Regions from separate parts of the Nocardiopsis eucommiae genome, predicted to be linked through region 1. Evidence: riboswitches for the same ligand, from Rfam matches in the RefSeq annotation. Region 1 holds a riboswitch; each other region holds the start of a gene.
The links. Region 1 has a riboswitch for thiamine pyrophosphate ahead of ACRWK8_RS00830 (TenA family protein). Riboswitches for the same ligand answer to the same signal wherever they lie in the genome.

Region 1 (4,846 bases):
GACCGCGCCACCCTCCACCAGCGAGGCCTCCCGCAGGGCGAAGGCCAGTGCGCGCCGGGAGTCGTCGGATCCGTCCACCCCCACCACGATCCGGCGCGGCGGGACGGCGACGTCCTCCGACCCGGTCCCGGGCACCACGACCACGGGACACTCCGCCCGGGACGTCACCCGGACGCTCACCGAGGCGTCCAGCACCGACCGCGCCGCGCCCAGCCCGCGCGAACCCACCACCGCGAGGTCGTCCGGACCCGCCCGCCGCACCAGCGCGGTGCCCGGTTCCTCCAACGCCAGGTCCTCCTCCACGGACACCCCGGGGTGGCGCCCCCGTACGTGCGCGGCGGCCTCGGCCAGGACCCGGCGGCCCTGGTCGGCGACCTCCTCGGGAGGCGGGAAACGGGTGGGCCCGGCGTAGACGGACATCACCAGGGGCATCGCCAGGGCGTGCACCACGTGCAGCGGCCAACCGCGCCGGTCGGCCTCGGCGGCCGCCCAGAGCAGGGCCCACGAGGCGGTGGGCGACCCGTCGATCCCCACCAGCACCTTCGGCGCGACCATCCCGTCCTCCACCATCGACAGCCCCCTCCGGCAGCGGCCGCGCACGTCACGGCTCTGCCCTGGAGTCTTCCACCCGCCACGCGCGGATCCCAGTCCGTGGGGCGTGTCGCCGCAGGTCACGATGGAGTGCGGCCGGGCGGCCACACGGTTACGATGCGCACATGGGTCTGCTCACACCCCTGGCCGTGCGGATCGGTGCCCTCGCGTGGACACCGCGACTCCTGCCCCAGATCACCTGGCTGGACCGGAACCTGGACCGCCTCAGCCGAGGGCGCCTCGGGCTGCTCGACCTCGCCGGGCTGCCCAACACCGTGCTCACCGTCCGGGGGCGCAGGAGCGGACGACCGCGCTCCACACCCCTCCTGTGTGTCCCCGACGGCGCGGATCACCTGGTGGCCGGATCGGCCTTCGGTGCCCCCTCCACCCCCGCGTGGGCGCACAATCTGAGGGCCGCGCGCACGGCGGAGATCGGGAGGACGGGGCGGCGGGTGACCGTCCGGGCGGAGGAGCTCACCGGGGCGGACCGGGACCGGGCCTGGGCACGCCTGTGCGGGGTCTGGCCCAACTTCGCCCTCTACCAGCGGCGGACCGACCGGGTGATCCCCGTCTTCCGCCTCACCCCGGTCCCGGACGCCTGAACCCGGTCAGTCTCCCCAGGCCTCCTGGCGCCAGGCAGCGTCCCAGAACATCCACTCGTAGGTGGTGGCCCGTCGGAACGCCTCGCGCATCCGGGTGACCGTCGCCTCGCCCGCACCGGCGGCGAGCCGGTCCGCGATCGACCTGACCTGCTCGGTGGACCGGGCGAACTCCTCGTCCCCGTAGGTGGCGATCCAGTCGCCGTAGGGGTGGTCGTCGAGGTTCCCGGCCCTGGCCATGAGCCGCTCACCGACGTCGGTGTAGACCCAGAAGCACGGCAGGACCCCGGCCACGAGTTCGGGGTAGCCCTGCGTGTGCGCCAGCGACAGCACGTACGAGGTGTAGGCGGTGCAGGTGGGTGACGGCGGGACGTCCTCACCGACGCTGCCCACCGCGCCCTCGTGGAGGGAGCTCTCCACCGCGATCGCGCCGTGCGCGGCCTTGGCGAAGAACGCGATCTCCTCGCTGGTGTCGGCCCTGGCCGCCGCCGTGGCCAGGGCGCGTGCGTATCCGCGCAGGTAGAGGGCGTCCTGAACCATGTAGTACTCGAACCGTTCCCGGCTCAGGGTGCCGTCCCCGATCCCCCGGACGAACGGGAGGGCGTCGATGGCGTCCCGTGTCGGCGCCGTCTCCTCCCACACGCGGGCACAGAAACCAGTCATCAGGCGATCCCTTCGCTAGCACGATCCAGAGCAGGTTCGGCGGGTGTGATCTCAGCCCCGGTGTCGTCCGGGGCACCCCGTGCCTGACCCGGACCCTACCGCTCGGCCCCCGACCCGACCGCCTCCGGGGCGTCGGTTACGGTCCGGAGTCCCGAAGGCGGGAAGGCCGACCGGAACCACACCCGCGATGGCGGTCTTGTCCGGGCTGGTCCCGACCTGTACAGCCGTCCCGGGGTGCGTCGAGCGGCGACGGGTTTGACTCGTGACCCCCAGGCACAGGACCTACACGTTCCGTGAACGATCTGGAAGGCCTTCTCATGCGCCCGCACCTGGTGGCCCTCGCCGCCGTCCCGCTCACCGCCGCACTCCTGGCCCCCGCCCCGGCGTACGCCGCTGCCACCCCTCTGGCCGACGCGATCGCCGCCCTCACCGTCGCGGAGGAGTCCCGCACGGGATACGACCGAAGCCTCTTCCCGCACTGGGTGGACGCCGACAGGAACGGGTGCCACACCCGCGCGGAGGTCCTCATCGAGGAGGCCGAGATCGCCCCGGAGGTCGGGGACCGCTGCCGTCTGACCGGGGGCGAGTGGTTCTCCTACTACGACGGCCGTACCCTCACCGAGGCGGGCTCGCTGGACATCGACCACATGGTCCCGCTCGCCGAGGCGTGGGACTCCGGGGCGTCCGAGTGGAGCACGAACCAGCGCAGGGACTTCGCCAACGACCTGGACGAGCCGGTGGCGCTCGTGGCCGTGAGCGCGGCCTCCAACCGGTCCAAGGCCGACCGGGACCCCGCCGAGTGGCTGCCCCCGGCGGAGGAGGTGCACTGCCGGTACGTCACCGAGTGGACCACGGTGAAGACCCGCTGGAGCCTGTCGGTCGACGAGGCCGAGCTCGAAGCGCTGAACACCGTCGCGGACACGTGCCCCGACGCGGTCGTGGAGACCACCCCGGCCCTGTAGCCCGGAACCCCCGCTGACCGGGGCCGCCCCTGACACGTGGTCGGCCCCGGTCAGTGATCGCGTCGACCCCCTAGGGCGTGCGGCGGGGGAGGGTGAGGGAGGCCAGCAGCACCGCGCCCACGGTGAAGGCGGACACGATCGACAGCGGCCGGTACACGTCCCAGGCGGGGTCCCCGGCCGCCACCGCGTTCACCGCGTCGATCGCGTGGCTCAGCGGCAGCCAGTCCGAGATCGCGTGGAGCACGTCGGGCATCTGGTCACGCGGCATGAAGAGCCCGCCGAGGATGATCTGCGGGAACACCAGCAGGGGCATGAACTGCACCGCCTGGAACTCGGTGCGGGCGAACGCGCTGGCGAGGAGCCCGAGCGCGGTCCCCAGCAGGGCGTCCACGACCGCGACCAGGCCCAGTGACCAGAGCGGCCCCTCGACGTCGAGTCCGCACACGCGGACGGCGAACAGCACCGTGACGAAGGCCTGCACGATCGCGGCCAGACCGAACGCGAACGCGTAGCCGAAGATGAGGTCGAACCTGCCGATCGGTGTCGACAGCAGGCGCTCCAGAGTCCCGGACCGGCGTTCCCGCAGGGTGGTCACGCTCGTGATCAGGAACATCACCACGAACGGGAAGAGGGCGAGGATCGCCGGACCGATGCCGTCGAACACCGACGTGTCGGTGAAGAGCCAGGCGAAGAGTCCGACCAGCAGGCTCGGTGCCACGAGCAGCAGCACGATCGACCTCGGGTCGTGGCCGAGCTGGCGCAGGACCCGGCCGCTCGTGGCGAAGGTGCGCGTGAGGTTCATCCGACCTCCCTCTCGATGAGGGCCAGGAAGGCGCGGTCGGGGTCGTCCGCCCCCGTCTCGGAGAGCAGCCGCGCGGGCGTGGTGTCGGCCATGACACGGCCGTCGCGCAACAGGAGCAGCCGGTCGCAGCGCAGCGCCTCGTCCATCACGTGACTGGAGACGATCAGCGTCGCCCCCTCGTCGACGAGGGTGTGGAACACCGACCACAGTTCCTCTCGCAGCAGCGGGTCGAGGCCCACCGTGGGTTCGTCGAGGACGAGGAGTTCGGGACGGCCCAGGATCGCGACCGCGAGCGAGACCCGGCTTGCCTGGCCCCCGCTGAGCGTGTCGACCCGCTGACCGGCCCGGTCACGCAGGTTCACCTGGTCGAGGACGCGTCCCACGTCCTTCCGGGAGGCGCCGACCAACCGGGCGAAGTAGCGCAGGTTCTGCTCGACGGTGAGGTCCGAGTAGACCGACGCCGCCTGGGTGTCGTAGGCGACGCGGTGGCGCAGGCCCGCGCTCCCCGCCGCCTGGCCGAACACCGTGACGCCGCCGCCCTGGACACGCTGCGTTCCGACGATCGCGCGCATGAGGGTGGTCTTGCCGCATCCGGAGGGCCCCATGAGGCCGGTGACCCCGCCCCGGGCCACCTCCAGGTCGAGCCCGTCGAACACGACTCCGCCGCCGCGCCGAACCCGGAGGTCACGGACGACGACGGCGGCGGTCGGGTCATGGTCCATAGCGCAGCATCATGCGCGGCGAACCGGTACCGGTCAAGGCGCCACTCGCGGAGGTCAGGAGCGCAGCGTGGTGAAGTCGCGCGAGGCGACGAAGCCCGGGCGGCGCTCACGGGCGGAGAACGGCTCCACCAGCGCGTTGTCCACGCTGTTGAACACCACGAAGATGTTCGAGCGCGGGTACGGCGTGATGTTGTTGCCGGAGCCGTGCATGCTGTTGCAGTCGAACCACAGGGCCGACCCGCTCGGGCCGGTGAACTGCTCGATCCCGTGCTCGCGGGCGAGCGCGGCGATGTCCTCCTCCTGCGGGACCCCGACCTTCTGGGCCTTCAGCGAGGACTGGTAGTTGGCGTCCGGCGTGCGTCCCAGGCAGGGCACGAACGTGCGGTGCGCGCCCGGCATGAGCATCAGCCCGCCGTTGAAGGGATAGTTGTCGGTCAGTCCGATGGACAGGCTGACCGCCGCCATTCCCTCCATGCCGTCCTCGGCGTGCCAGGTCTCGAAGTCCGA
Region 2 (4,846 bases), on a different contig from region 1:
AAAGATTCCGTAACACGCATTCTGACCTCGCGTGATTTGTTTGTTACGCGTCAGTGCCATTCTTTCCCGATACCGAACAGTATCCACCGGTACCAACGTGTTTCCGAGGGTCCTGGTTCCCCCCAATGACACCGCTGGTTCCCCCCCCACCCCACGTAATCACCGAAAGAGAGGTCCTCCGTGGACCACCTCCTAGAGATGGCCGGCGTCCTGTCGGAGATCATCTGGGGACCGTTCGTCCTCATTCCCCTGCTGTTCCTGACCGGTGTCTACCTCACCGTCCGGCTGCGCCTGATCCAGCTGTTCCGACTGCCGCACGCCCTGTGGCTGGCCTTCGTCCGCCGGAAGGAGGACGAGACGGTCGAGGGCGACATCTCCCACTACCAGGCGTTGAGCACCGCGCTCGCCGCGACGGTCGGCGTCGGCAACATCGCCGGAGCGGCCCTGGCCATCGGGATCGGTGGTCCGGGCGCGCTGTTCTGGATGTGGGTCATGGGCATCTTCGGGATGGCCACCAAGTACAGCGAAGCCCTGATGGGCGTGAAGTACCGCCGCACCGACGCCAAGGGTGAGCAGAGCGGCGGCCCGATGTACTACCTGAAGTACGGGGTCGGCGGGCGCTTCGGGGCCTTCCTCGGCATCTCCTTCGCGGTCTTCGGTGCCATCGCCGCCTTCGGCATCGGCAACGGAACCCAGGCCAACACGGTCGCCCAGCAGATGAACAGCGTCACCGGCGTGGAGACGTGGGTCATCGGGCTGATCCTGATGGTGGGCTCGGGCGCCGTCATCCTCGGCGGTATCAAGAGCATCGGACGCGTCACCTCCGCCCTCGTGCCCGTCATGATCATCGGCTACGTCGGCATCTGCCTCGTGGTCCTGATCGCCAACTGGCAGGCGCTGCTCCCCGCCTTCCAGCTGGTCGTCACCTCGGCGTTCACGGGGACCGCGGCGACCGGCGGATTCGCGGGCGCCGGTGTGCTGCTCGCCATCCAGCTGGGCTTCGCGCGCGGCATCTTCTCCAACGAGTCCGGGCTGGGCACCGGCGGTATCGCGGCCGCTGCGGCCAAGACCACCCAGCCGGTCCGTCAGGCCATGGTCTCCATGACCCAGACCTTCATCGACACCATCATCGTGGTCAGCATGACCTGTCTGGTCATCATCGTGACCGGGGTGTGGCAGGTGGAGGGCGCCGAGGACGGCTCCCTGCTCACCTCGCAGGCCATGACGGAGGGGCTGGGAGCGATCAGCCCCGCGATGGGCTCGGCCGGTGCCGTGATCGTGGCGGTCTCCGTGACGGTGTTCGCCTTCAGCACCCTGCTCGGCTGGTCGTACTACGGTGAGCGTTGCGTGGAGTTCCTGGGCGGCCGCCGCATGGTGCTGCCCTACCGTCTGCTCTTCATCGTGGTCGTCTTCGTGGGCTCGGTCGCCGACCTGGACTCGGTGTGGCTCTTCAGCGACATCGCGAACGGTCTCATGGCGCTGCCCAACCTGGTGGGTCTGATCCTGCTGTCGGGGGTGATCAGCTCGGAGACGCGCAAGTTCTTCGACCACCCGGACTGGCGGAACCCGGACGTGATCATGAAGGACGTCAGCCAGTAGTACACGAGCGGCCGGAGGACCAGTCCCTCGGCCGACGACGAGGGGGGACCGGCCACCGTGGCCGGTCCCCCCTTCGCGTGGTGTCGTCCGTTCACCACCAGGCGTGGAAGTGGTGCACCGGTCCCTGGCCGCCGCCCGCGTGGATCTCGTCGGCGCGGCGCAGGGCCTCGGTGAGGTAGGTCTTGGCGTCGGCCACGGCGGCCACCGTGTCCGGGCGCTGGGGGAGGAGGGCGGCGATCGAGGAGGAGAGCGTGCAGCCCGTGCCGTGGGTGTTGCGGGTGCCCACCCGCCCGGCACGGAACTCGACCGGCTCCGAGACACCGTCGACCAGCAGGTCGACGCTCTCCTCACCGGGCAGGTGCCCGCCCTTGAGCAGGACGCGACGCGGACCGAGTTCGAGGAGGCGTTCGGCCTGTCCCCGCATCTCCTTGAGGCTGGTCGCCTCGGTCTCGCCGAGCAGGTCGGCGGCCTCGGGGAGGTTGGGGGTGAGCAGGTCGGCGCGCGGCAGCAGGACGGTGCGCAGGGCCTCGATCGCGGACCGCTCCAGGAGGCGGTCACCGCTCTTGGCCACCATCACCGGGTCCACGACCACGTTCGGCAGCGCGTAGCGGTCCACAGCGGCCGCGACCGCCTCGGTGACCTCCGACGTGGACAGCATCCCCACCTTGACCGCGTGCACGGTCGCGTCGGTGAACAGGGTGTCCATCTGATCGGTGACGAAGGACGCGGGGACACCGTGCACCCCGGTGACCCCGCGTGTGGACTGGGCGGTCAACGCCGTCACCACGGTCATTCCGAAGACCCCGTGGGCGGAGAACGACTTCAGGTCGGCCTGGACGCCAGCGCCCCCGCTGGGGTCGCTTCCGGCGATGGACACGACGTTGTACGCGCTCATTGGCGTTCCTTCGCTAGTACGAACTAGGGCAGGTTCGACGGGTGTGCTCTCAGCCGGGAGGACTCTCTCCGGCACCCCGCGCCGCCGGGGCCTCGCGGCCCCGGCATCTGTGTTGGTCTGTGGTGGTTCCGACTGTAGTGGACGGTCCGCCGGGGCGGACCGCCCCCTCCGCGCGGTCAGACGGTGACGTTGTGGCGGGTTTCCACCTGCTCCTGCTGGGCGTGCTTGCGCCGCTCCCAGACGATCATGCCGACGACCACCACGAAGCCGCCGACCGCGAAGGCGAGCGTGACGGGGACGTCGGTCATCGGCAGCAGGTCGCGGTTCTCGTCCTGCCACGGCCACAGGGCGCGCAGCGAACCGGCCATCAGCCCGGTGAGCACCACGAGGGTGATGTGGTGGTGGTTCTCCAGCAGGAACTGGAGCACCTTCACGAACAGGGCCAGACCGGTGATCATGCCCAGGACGAAGACGGTGATGTAGGGCAGGTCCGCCGCGCGCAGGGCCGCCATGGTCGGCTCGTACAGGCCGAGGGTCAGCAGGATGAAGGAGCCCGACAGGCCCGGCAGCACCAGGGCGCAGATGGCGACGGCGGCCGCGAGGAAGACCACCACGGGGTGGGTGGGCAGGTTGGCGCCGGGCAGGCCGGTGAGCGTGAACGCGAGCGCGGCGAAGACCAGGGCCACCGCGTAGTGCCAGGCCTTCCACTTCTTGCCCGCACCGGTGTAGGGGATCCAGAGGCAGGCCAGGACCAGGCCGAAGAACAGCGCGTACGCGTACTGCGCGTAGACCTCCACCAGCGGGGCGAGGAAGACGGCGGCCAGGATGAGCGCGACGGCCATGCCGATGAGGGCGGGGACGAGCACCGACCAGTCCACCTGGCGGAACTGCTCCTGGGCGCGCTCCTTGCCGCGGCCCCGGGGCACGTCCGTGACGTAGCGCTTGATGCCGCTGACCACGTGGCCCGCGCCACCGATCAGCTTGTCGTAGAGGCCGACCATCAGTGCGACCGTGCCGCCGCTGATGCCGGGCAGTGCCTCGGAGGTGCCGACGGCCCCGCCGCGCACCGCGTTGAAGATGTAGGAGCCTACTGACTTGGCCATGTTGTCGGGCGCTGGCCCGGGAGGTTCCCGGGAGAGGGCGCCGTCCTCCGTCCTGATGGGGTCGCCGGTCCCGTGCGAACGGTCGACCGGCGGGTCAAAGGGGTGCTGTACCACGCGGGTCATGGAGGCGACCTCCACCGGTTCGATGCTCCGGCCCGCGCGGGATGTGTGCCGCCCGGGCCGTGCGAGGGGGAGGAGAGCCGTCAGGCCCCGGGCCGGGCAGTGCTGATTCTAGCGGCGCCGGACGGGGTGAAGGCGTCTGATCGCCCGGAGAATCCGGGTTTTGGTCAGGTATCAGTCCGCGAGGTCCTTGGTCCGAAAACGGATCGTGACGACGACGGCGTGGAACCCGGTCTCAGATCCGGCGCGAACCGGACAGTGGCGAGGTGGGAACGGCGGGCGCGTCCGGGTCCTCCCCGGCCACCGAGGCGGCCCACCGGTAGTCCTGCTTGCCCACCGCCGTACGCCGCACCCGGTCCACGAAGTGCACCGTCCGAGGCACCTTGAACCCGGCCAGGCGCACCCGGCAGTGCGCCCGCAGCGCGCCCTCGTCCCGAGCCGAACCGGAGGCCAGCGACACCAGGGCCGTCACCTTCTGGCCCAGCCTCTCGTCCGGGGAGGGCACCACGATCACGTCCTCCACCGAGGGGTGCGCCTTGAGCACGGCCTCCACCTCCTCGGGGTAGACCTTCTCCCCGGCGGTGTTGATCACCACGCTGCCCCGGCCCAGCAGCACGATCGAACCGTCACCGGCCCTCGTGCCGTAGTCGCCCGACAGCGCCCAGCGCCGCCCGTCACCGTCCGTGGGGAACGTGCGCGCGGTGGCGATCGGATCGTTGTAGTAGCCCAGCGGGATCCGGCCGGTCCGGGCGATCCGGCCGACCTCGACCGACCCCGGCGGGAGCGGCCGCAGGGAGTCGTCCAGCACGGAGATGCTGCCGCCCATCGTGAAGCTGCGCCGGTCGGCGGAGTCCGCGACACTCGTGTGCTCGTCGGGCGCGGTGGCCGACCCGCACACGCCCGTCTCCGAACCGCCGTAGGCGTCGGCCAGGGCCACGTCCTCGCGCCAGGCCCGCCACAGCCCGCGTACCGAGGGGGTGAGCGGGGTGCCGCCGGAACGCACCGAGGTGAGCTCCGGGCACAGGTCGGGTTCGGTCAACAGGTGCCTGGCCAGCGGACGCGCCATCGCGTCGCCCACCAGCTGCACCGCGTGCACACCCTCGCGGTGCGCCAGCTCCAGCACCCGGTC
Region 3 (4,846 bases), on a different contig from region 1:
GGGGAGAGCGACGACGGCAGCCACAACATGATCAGCGCGACCAAGGGGTCGGTGAACACCTACTTCGCCCAGCTCCAGAAGCGCGTCGGCCTGTGCGAGACCTCGGAGATGGCGGAGAAGGCCGGGGTGCACCGCGCGGACGGCAGCGACCTCGGGGTGTGGAGCTCCTTCACGCTCGGGGACCAGGAGGTGTCCCCGCTGACCGTCGCCTCCTCCTACGCGACCTTCGCCGCGAGGGGCGAGTACTGCGAGCCGCGCCCGGTGCGCATGGTGACCGAGGAGGGCACCGGCGAGGAGCTCAAGACGACCTCGGAGTGCGAGCGCACGGTCAAGCAGGACGCCGCCGACGGCGTCAACCACCTGCTCCAGCAGACCTTCGACGGGGGTACGGCCAACGGGCTGGACCTGGGGCGTCCGGCCGCGGGCAAGACCGGGACCACCGACGGGGCCGCCTACGCCTGGTTCGCCGGGTACACGCCGAACCTCTCCTCGGCCGTGGTCGTGGGCGACGTGCGCGGCGGTGAGGAGAACCCGCTCCAGGGCGTGACGATCGGCGGGCAGCACTTCGAGATCGTCTACGGGGGCACCCTGCCCGGCCCGATCTGGCAGGAGAGCATGCGCGGCGCCACCAAGCACCTGCCCTCGGACGCGTTCGCGGGGTCGCCGGGCGCCTTCGGCGACCCGAAGACCGAGCCTCCCGAGCAGCGGGGCGGTGACGACGACGATGACGACGAGGGCGGGAGCGACACGGACGCCGAGGACGCGGAGGATCTCGCGGACGGCACCGGCGGAGGCGGGACCGGCGAAGGCGGCACGGGAGACGACGGGGGCACCTAGACGCCTTCGGAAGCAGCCCCCCGGTCCGGTGACCACGGGAGACCGTCGCGAGGCGGACCGGCCGCCGGGCCGGGAGGCGGGCCGCCGTTCCGATCCGGACCGTCACCCGGTTCTCACCTTCCGTGGTCTGGACCTTGACAGGTCTAGACCACTCTTGCTTAGGTGACGTCACCCCCCTGCGGCGCGCGGTCGGACGCAGCGCCGCACCCTAGGAGTGTGATCACGTGATCCGACGTCTCCTGAGTCAGCTCGCGGTGCTCGGCGCCATCGCGGCTGTGCTCGTTGCCCTCCCCGCGACCGTCGCGACGGCGGCCACCGCCTGCGCGACGGCCTGGAGTTCCTCCGCCGTCTACACCGGCGGCGGCCAGGTCTCCTTCGAAGGCCGCAACTACACCGCCAAGTGGTGGACGCAGAACGAGCGTCCCGGAACCTCGGACGTCTGGGCCGACCAGGGCCCCTGCGGAAACGACGGGGGCGGCGAACAGCCCGGTCCCAGCGACTTCGTCGTCAGCGAGGCCCAGTTCAACCAGATGTTCCCGAACCGGAACCCCTTCTACACCTACTCCGGCCTCACCGACGCCCTGAGCTCCTACCCGGGCTTCACCAACACCGGAAGCGTCGAGGTGCAGCGGCGCGAGGCCGCCGCCTTCCTGGCCAACGTCAGCCACGAGACCGGCGGGCTGGTGTACATCAAGGAGATCAACGAGGACAACTACCCGCACTACTGCGACCCGAGCCAGCCCTTCGGCTGCCCGGCCGGTCAGGACGCCTACTACGGCAAGGGCCCGATCCAGCTGAGCTGGAACTACAACTACAAGGCCGCCGGGGACGCCCTCGGCATCGACCTGCTGAACAACCCCTACCTCGTCGAGCAGGACGCCGCGATCGCCTGGCGGACCGGACTCTGGTTCTGGAACACCCAGAGCGGTGCCGGGACGATGTCGGGGCACACCGCCATCGTCGACGGCCACGGCTTCGGTGAGTCGATCCGTTCCATCAACGGGTCCATCGAGTGCAACGGCGGCAACCCGGGACAGGTGCAGAGCCGCATCAACACCTTCACGCAGTTCGCCCAGATCCTCGGCACCACCACGGGGTCGAACCTGAGCTGCTGACCCCAGGTGCGTCGACGCACCCGTGGCGGCACCCGAGCGGGGGTGCGACCGGCGAGCACCGCCGGGCGCATCCCCGCTCCTGCGTGTCCCGAGGGAAGGTCTTCACCGCGCATCCTGTTTGCCCCATAATGGAGGCAATCCGACAGGGGAGCGCGTGAGCGCTGAGAGTGCGGCACCCGGCCGCAGACCCTTACACACCTGATCTGGGTCATGCCAGCGAAGGAAGTCGTAGGAAACCGCCGTCGTGCGTGCGCCAGCGCGCGCCCGACCGGCGCTCTTGGCCACATGGGCCCTCGTCACCCCGACGAAGGGACATCAACCAGCATGAGTACCGAGAACCGCGGGACCGGCACCGGAACCACCGCGGAGCCCGTGGGCCGCGTCCAGGAGATCCTTGCCAAGGCCCGGAGCTGGCGCACCGTCGACATCGTCGTGGCCGCCGTGATCGGCGTCGCGGTCGGCGTCGTCTTCTGGCTGTGGAACATCGTCTGGTCGGTCACCACACCGCTGTTCGTGGCGTTCCCGCCCGGGCAGGCCGTCGTCTACGGCATGTGGCTGATCTCCGGCGTGCTCGGCGGGCTCATCATCCGCAAACCCGGCGCGGCCCTGCTCACCTCGATCGCCGCGGCCTCCGTCTCGGCCGTGCTGGGCACCCAGTGGGGGGTCATGGTCGTCGTCGACGGCACCCTCCAGGGGTTGCTGCCCGAACTGGTCTTCCTCGCCTTCGCCTACCGGCGCTGGAACATGGGCGTGGCCGTGCTCGCAGCCGCCGTGGCCGGGCTCTCCCCGGCCATCCGCGACAACATCGCCTACAACGTCACCTGGCCCCTTGAGTACCAGCTCACCTACGGCGTGATCGTGGTCCTCAGCGCGGCCGTCATCGCGGGCGTGGGCGCGCGCCTGCTCACCACGGCGCTGGCCAGGTCCGGCGCGCTGGCCCCCTTCCCCTCGGCCAGGGGCTGACCCGTGACACGACCGAACGCGCGCGGGGCTCGCGTCGAACTCTCCGGCTGGGGATGGAAGCACTCCGGCCGTGACACCCACGCCCTGCGCGGAGTGGACCTGACCGTCGAACCGGGGGAGCGGGTCCTGCTGCTCGGGGCCTCGGGCGCGGGGAAGTCCACCCTGCTGCACTCCCTGGCCGGGCTCACCGGCGAGGACGGCGCCATCAGCGGGGAGCACGAGGGCTCGCTGCTGGTGGACGGCGCCCCCGCCGACCGGGGCCGCGGCGGGGTCGGACTGGTCAGCCAGGACCCCGAGACCCAGCTCGTGATGGCCCGGGCCGGGGACGACGTCGCCTTCGGGTTGGAGAACCTGGGGGTGGACCCCGAGGACATCTGGCCCCGGGTCGAGCGCTCCCTGACGGAGGTCGGCTTCCCCTACGGCCTCCGGCACTCCACGGGCGCCCTCTCCGGAGGTGAGAAGCAGCGCCTGGTCATCGCCGGTGCGCTGGCCATGCGGCCGCGTCTGCTGCTCCTGGACGAACCCACCGCCAACCTCGACCCGGCCGGGGCCGTGCTCGTGCGCGACCTGCTCTCCCGCCTGCTCGCGGAGACCGAGGCCACCCTCGTGCTGGTCGAGCACCGGGTGGCCGACGTCGTCGACCTGGTGGACCGGGTCGTGGTGGTCGAACCCGGCGGGGGAGTGATCGCGGACGGCGCCCCGGCGCGGGTGTTCGCGGAACACGGCCGTTCGCTGGCCGACCAGGGCGTGTGGATCCCCGGGAACGAACCCGTCCCCGAGCTCACGCCCGCTCCCGGCGGCGTGCCCCTGGTGGAGACCGTCGGCGTCAGCGCCCGCACCCCCTTCCAGGTGGGCGTGCGCGCCGCCCCCCGGCGGACGGTGCTCGACGACGTGAACGTCATGCTGTCCGCCGGAACCGCCACCGCACTCACCGGCCCCAACGGCGCGGGCAAGTCCACGCTCCTCACCATGCTGGCCGGGCTCTCGCGTCCGCACCGGGGCGAGGTGCTGCCGCGCGGTCCGATTGCCGGAACCGACCGGCGCCCGCTCGTGCGCTGGCCCGCACGCCGCCTCGCCCGCCACGTGGGCACGGTGTTCCAGCACGCGGAGGACCAGTTCGTCACCGCCACGGTCCGCGACGAACTCCGCTTCGCGCCGCTGCGCGCGGGGATGGGCGCGGCCGAGACCGACGCCTGGGTGGGCGAGCTGATGGAGCGGTTGCGACTGACCCGGCTGGCCGAGGTGCACCCGTACACGCTCTCCGGCGGCGAGAAGCGGCGCCTCTCGGTGGCGACCGCGCTCAGCTCCGGCCCCTCGCACGCCCCGGACCTGCTGGTGCTGGACGAGCCCACCTTCGGCCAGGACACCCGTACCTGGACGGAGCTGGTGGAGCTCCTCGGCGCCCTGCGCTCCGAGGGACGGGCCGTGGTCATGGCCACCCACGACGAACTCCTGCTGCGCCGCCTGACGGACGTGGAAGTACGGGTCGCGGAGGGACGCGCGGCACCCGTCGGGGCGGCCCGGTCCGCGACGTCACGAGAGGGGGAGGCGTGAGTTCCCGGCACACGAACGGCCCGGACGTGCCCCGCGCCAAGGGCGGGGACACCCTCACCCTGGATGTGCCCGAGGGCGGCGGCGCCCGGTACTGGCTGACCGGCCTGAACCCGGCCGCCAAGCTGCTGGCCGCGCTGCTGATCGGCATCGGGCTGATCCCGGCGGTGGACGCCGTCACCGGCGGACTCGTCCTGCTCGCGGTACTGGTCACGGTGCCGTTCAGCGGGGTGGACCGGCGCACCCTGCTGGTCCTGGGCGGGCCCTTCCTGCTCATGGGGCTCAGCAGCGGCGCGGTCAACTACCTGTACGGCGAGCACGGTCTGGAGGGCGCCGTGGGCGCGGCGGTGCGCCTGTTGGCGATCGCGCTGCCCGGGCTG
Region 4 (4,846 bases), on a different contig from region 1:
GGTGCTCCTGGTCCCCTAGGAACTCCGGGGACCGCGCTCGACGTGGTCGGGTCTGCGCGGCCTCACATCCGGGCCCTCAGCACGTCGACCTCACACCCCGGCGCGAACGGGTCGAAGCCGTGCTCGACCAGCCAACGCACCCCCAGGAGGGCGCGCGACGACCACCACGCGCGGACCACGTCGAGGTCGACGTCGGCGCCGTAACCGGCGGCGACCTCCGCCAGGTGCCCCTGGTTCCCGAGCGTCAGGGTGGCGAGGTCGAAGAGGGGGTCGCCAGCGCCCGCCTCGGACCAGTCGATGACGCCGGTGACCTCGTCGCCCTCGACGAAGACGTGCTCCCTCTGGAGGTCCCCGTGCGTGAAAACCGGGGTGTAGGGGCGGATCGCGGCCTCGGCCACCCGGCGGTTACGGGCGACCAGGTCGGCGGGCAGGACACCGTTGGTCACGAGGAGTTCGCACTCCCGGTCGAGCTCCGCCGCCCACTCGCCGGGGTCCCGGCGGCGTCGACCGGGCCAGGGAGGTGGCGGAGCCTCGTGCAGTCTCCGGACGGCGGCGCCCACCGCGGTCCAGGCCGCCGACGAGGCGGTCGACGGCTCGCCCAGACGGCCCAGGGCCGTCCCCGGGAGCGCGGCGATCGCGAGCACGGGCGGCCTGCGCCAGAGGACCTCCGGGGTCGGGACCGGCGCGAGGGACATCGCCTCGACCTCGACGTCGACACGCGCCTGGTCGGCGTCCACCTTCAGGAACACGTCACCGACGCGCAGTGTCGCGCGCTCGGAGTGGGCGACGACGACCTCGACCTCATCCATGGTGGACCAGTATCCCCGGGACGGCCGTCGAGGTCACCGGGTTTTCGCGACGGTCAGGCGTCGCCGCGCCGTGCGGTCAGGCGGGCCCGGAGCGCGCTGGCCGCCGCTCGCGGATCCTCGGCCTCGGTGACGGCGCGCACCACGACCACGCGGGTGGCCCCGGCGTCCAGCACCCGGTCCACGTTCTCCAGGTCGATGCCGCCGATCGCGAACCAGGGCCGGTCGGTGCCGAGCGCGGCCGCGCGCTCCACCAGTTCGAGTCCGGCCGCCGGGCGGCCCGGCTTGGTCGGGGTCGCCCAGGTCGGGCCCACGCAGAAGTAGTCGCTCCCGGGCTCCTCCGCCGAACGGGCGGCGGCCTCGGGGTCGTTGTTGGAGCGGCCGACCAGCGGGTCGGCGCCGATGATGTCGCGGGCCAGGGGAACCGGCAGGTCGCGCTGGCCCAGGTGCAGGACGTCGGCGCGTACCGCGCGGGCGATGTCGGCGCGGTCGTTGACGGCGAGCAGGGCCCCGTGGCGCTCGCACGCCTCCCTCAGGACCTCCAGGGCGGCCAGTTCCTGGCGGGCCTCCAAGCCCTTGTCCCGGAGCTGGATGATGTCCACGCCTCCGGCCAGGGCGGCGTCCGCGAACTCCGCGAGATCACCGCTCTCGGTCCGGGCGTCGGTGCACAGGTACAGAAGGGATGCGTCCAGGCGCTCGCGCAGGCTGGTTCCGTGGCTCGTCCTCACGCGCCCCACCCTAACCAACGGCCCGGGGGACGTCACCGGGGTGGTGCGTCCCCGGGCCGTGGACGGCTCAGAAGGCCATGCCCTGGGCCCGCCGACGGACCTCGGTGCCCCGGTTCTCCCGCATGGCCTGGATCGGCGTGCCCGGCAGGGTGTCGTCCGGGGTGAACAGCCAACGCAGGGCCTCCTCGGTGGAGAAACCGGCGTCGGTCAGCAGCACGATGGTGCCCGGCAGACCCTTGACCAGGTCCGGGCCGTCCAGGAAGGCGGCGGGGATGCAGAGTTCGCCACCGCGCACCACGCCCATGAGGCGGTTCTCGCGGATGAGCGTCTTGATGCGGTTGGGGCTCACGCCCAGCGGCGCGGCCGCCTCACGCAGGGTCAGCCATTCGCCGACGAGTTCGTCGAGTTCACGATCGCTTTGTGTCACCCACCCAATCTGCCACACCCGGCCGGGCTCCGGAGACCATCGCCCCGCCCCCGGACGCCCCGCCTGGGAGATCCCCGCCACGACCGCCCTGGACGGGTTGTCCTAGGATGAGGGCGAGGACATGTCCCGCGGGAGCCGGGTGGACCCGGCTGAGAGGGAGGCTCACCGCCTCCGACCGCACGAACCTGATCCGGGTCATTCCGGCGAAGGGAGTGGAACACGGCGCCGTGCGCAGCAACGAGGTTCCCCCACAGAAGACGATTCATCCCACCAATGCGGTGGTCGTGGTCGGCGGCGGCGTCATCGGCCGGGTCACCGCTTGGCGGGCCGCCCAGCGCGGCCTGTCCGTGACCCTGGTCGAGCCCGACCCCGTCACGGCGCCCTCCGACGCCCGCGCCTCCTCGACCGTCGCGGCGGGCATGCTCACCCCCGCGACCGAGGCGGTCTTCGGCGAGGAGGAGCTCATGGAGCTCGGGGTGCGCTCGGCGCGCCTCTACGACGACTTCGTCGCCGAACTCCAGGAGGCCAGCGGGATCGACGTCGGCCACCGCCGCACCGGGACGCTGCTGGTCGCCTTCGACCGCGACGACCTCGCGGTCCTCACCGACCTCCACGCGCTCCAACAGCGCCTGGGCGTCCCCACCCAGCGGCTCACCAGCCGCGAGTGCCGACGCCTCGAACCCACGCTCGCTCCGGGCGTGCGCGGTGGCGTGCTGGCCCCCGAGGACCACTCCGTGAACCCGCGCGCGCTGCTCCTGGCCCTGGCGCGGGCCGGGGAGCGGGCGGGCGTTCGCGAGGTCCCCGGGTACGCGGAGGAGATCACCTCCCCCGGGGCTGACGGCGCGCGCCTGGGCGTACGCCTGGCCGACGGGACCGCACTGCCCGCCGCGCAGGTGGTGCTCGCCGCCGGATGCTGGGGCGACCGGGTACGGGTGCCCGAACCGGTGGTTCCGCCGCTGCGCCCGGTCAAGGGGCAGCTGCTGCGCGCCCGGGTGCCCGCCGGGGAACCGCCGCTGGTCACGCGCACCGTGCGCGGCCTGGTGCGCGGGTTCCCCGTCTACCTGGTACCCCGGGCCGACGGCGAGGTGATCGTCGGCGCCACCCAGGAGGAGCTGGGCCACGACACCTCCCTGACGGTCGGCGGGCTCTGGCAGGTCCTGCGGGACGCGCGCGAGCTCGTCCCGGGGGTGAGCGAGCTGGAGGTCGTCGAGACCTGCGTGGGGCTGCGGCCGGGTTCCCCCGACAACGAACCCCTCCTGGGGCCCACACGGGTCCCGGGACTGCACCTGGCCGCCGGACACTTTCGGCACGGGGTCCTGCTGGCCCCGGTGACCGGGGAGGTCATGGCCGAGGCACTCACCACCGGCGCGCTGCCCCCGTACGCGCGCCGGTTCTCAGCCAGCAGACGGACGTGGGAGTAGCAGTGGAACTGATCATCAACGGACAGGCCCGGGACAGCGAGGCGACCACCGTGGACGGGGTCGTGCGCGACCTCACCGACGCCGGGGACGGCGCCGTCCCCGGCGGGATCGCCGTCGCGGTCAACGACGAGGTGGTGCGACGCACCGCCTGGACGGACACCGAGCTCTCCGCGGGCGACCGCGTGGACGTGCTCACCGCCGTACAGGGAGGCTGAACCATGACACAGACGTCCGAGTCCGTGACCGTCGCGGCACACGTGTCGGAGGACCCGCTGGTCATCGCGGGGGTCTCCTTCGGGTCCCGACTCATCACCGGCACCGGCGGGGCGCCCTCGCTGGAGGTCCTGGAGGACGCCCTCCTGGCGTCGGGAACCGAACTCACCACCGTGGCCATGCGCCGGATCACCCCGGGCACCCAGGGGTCGGTGTGGGACGTCCTGGAGCGCAACCGCATCCGCCCGCTGCCCAACACCGCCGGGTGCTTCACCGCCGTGGACGCCGTGCGCACCGCGAGGCTCGGCCGTGAGGCCCTGGGCACCGACTGGGTGAAGCTGGAGGTGGTCGCCGACGAGCACACCCTCCTGCCCGACCCGGTGGAACTACTGGACGCCGCGGAGGCGCTGGTCGACGACGGCTTCACTGTCCTGCCCTACACCAACGACGACCCGGTGCTGGCCCGTCGCCTGGAGCAGTTGGGCTGCGCCGCCGTGATGCCGCTGGCCGCGCCGATCGGTTCGGGCCTGGGCATCCGCAATCCGCACAACCTGGAGCTGATCGTCGAACAGGCCGAGGTCCCGGTGATCGTGGACGCGGGCATCGGGACGGCGAGCGACGCCGCCCTGGCGATGGAGCTCGGGTGCGACGCGGTGTTGTTGGCCACGGCCGTGACACGCGCCCGGGAGCCGGTGCGGATGGCGGCGGCGATGCGCGACGCCGTGCGCGCCGGTCGCGGTGCGCGGCTGGCCGGACGCATCCCGGTCCGCCGCCACGCCAGGGCCTCCAGCCCCGACGTGGTCTGAGTCCGCCGGGAGGACTCCGGTGCGGTGGTCCGGGGCTCCGGACCTGGGACGATCACCCGTTCCGGCACACCGCGCGAACCCCCGGTGACGACACGCGAACGGACCGTTACCGACGGGTTTGGTCCCGTCCCCTACCGTGGGAGGGTGCGCGTGCCGCGCGACGGCACCGCACCCTCAGACCGCCCAGGCGCGAACGCCCCGAACCGACCCTCCGGTCGGGCTCCACGACGGTGGACACGGGGGCCGTCGCGACCGTGAACCGCGGGGCAGACCTGACACCGGCTTCCGCTATCGTGTCGGATCGACACCAGGTGTCGGGTACGCGCCACCGGCCGCGAACGCCCGCGCTCCCCGCAGCAAGGACACAACTCCGCCGTGGACATGACGACTTCCGACCCGCTTGTAGGCGCGACGCTGGACCGTCGCTACTTCGTCGAGTCAAGGA

Region 2: it holds a riboswitch for thiamine pyrophosphate, as region 1 does, so the genes downstream of both, thiD (bifunctional hydroxymethylpyrimidine kinase/phosphomethylpyrimidine kinase) here and ACRWK8_RS00830 (TenA family protein) in region 1, are expected to answer to the same signal.
Region 3: it holds a riboswitch for thiamine pyrophosphate, as region 1 does, so the genes downstream of both, ACRWK8_RS03280 (ECF transporter S component) here and ACRWK8_RS00830 (TenA family protein) in region 1, are expected to answer to the same signal.
Region 4: it holds a riboswitch for thiamine pyrophosphate, as region 1 does, so the genes downstream of both, thiO (glycine oxidase ThiO) here and ACRWK8_RS00830 (TenA family protein) in region 1, are expected to answer to the same signal.

What each region holds. Positions count from the first base shown of each region.
Region 1 is NZ_CBDRIY010000001.1:190,198-195,043, forward strand. Features, by position in the region: gene ACRWK8_RS00820 (universal stress protein) at 1-570, opposite strand, end outside; gene ACRWK8_RS00825 (nitroreductase/quinone reductase family protein) at 717-1,193, shown strand; gene ACRWK8_RS00830 (TenA family protein) at 1,200-1,853, opposite strand; TPP riboswitch at 1,843-1,943, opposite strand; gene ACRWK8_RS00835 (HNH endonuclease family protein) at 2,171-2,815, shown strand; gene ACRWK8_RS00840 (ABC transporter permease) at 2,886-3,617, opposite strand; gene ACRWK8_RS00845 (ABC transporter ATP-binding protein) at 3,614-4,339, opposite strand; gene thpD (ectoine hydroxylase) at 4,394-4,846, opposite strand, start outside.
Region 2 is NZ_CBDRIY010000038.1:15,732-20,577, forward strand. Features, by position in the region: gene ACRWK8_RS21295 (alanine/glycine:cation symporter family protein) at 181-1,599, shown strand; gene thiD (bifunctional hydroxymethylpyrimidine kinase/phosphomethylpyrimidine kinase) at 1,691-2,494, opposite strand; TPP riboswitch at 2,483-2,583, opposite strand; gene ACRWK8_RS21305 (DUF368 domain-containing protein) at 2,671-3,597, opposite strand; gene ACRWK8_RS21310 (acyl-CoA synthetase) at 3,953-4,846, opposite strand, start outside.
Region 3 is NZ_CBDRIY010000003.1:155,880-160,725, reverse strand. Features, by position in the region: gene ACRWK8_RS03290 (transglycosylase domain-containing protein) at 1-837, shown strand, start outside; gene ACRWK8_RS03285 (glycoside hydrolase family 19 protein) at 1,062-1,952, shown strand; TPP riboswitch at 2,087-2,194, shown strand; gene ACRWK8_RS03280 (ECF transporter S component) at 2,277-2,915, shown strand; gene ACRWK8_RS03275 (ABC transporter ATP-binding protein) at 2,919-4,469, shown strand; gene ACRWK8_RS03270 (energy-coupling factor transporter transmembrane component T family protein) at 4,466-4,846, shown strand, end outside.
Region 4 is NZ_CBDRIY010000008.1:23,310-28,155, forward strand. Features, by position in the region: gene ACRWK8_RS06650 (zinc-binding dehydrogenase) at 1-19, shown strand, start outside; gene ACRWK8_RS06655 (phosphotransferase family protein) at 63-809, opposite strand; gene thiE (thiamine phosphate synthase) at 863-1,534, opposite strand; gene ACRWK8_RS06665 (Rv2175c family DNA-binding protein) at 1,602-1,961, opposite strand; TPP riboswitch at 2,080-2,190, shown strand; gene thiO (glycine oxidase ThiO) at 2,189-3,382, shown strand; gene thiS (sulfur carrier protein ThiS) at 3,385-3,597, shown strand; gene ACRWK8_RS06680 (thiazole synthase) at 3,601-4,401, shown strand; gene pknB (Stk1 family PASTA domain-containing Ser/Thr kinase) at 4,777-4,846, shown strand, end outside.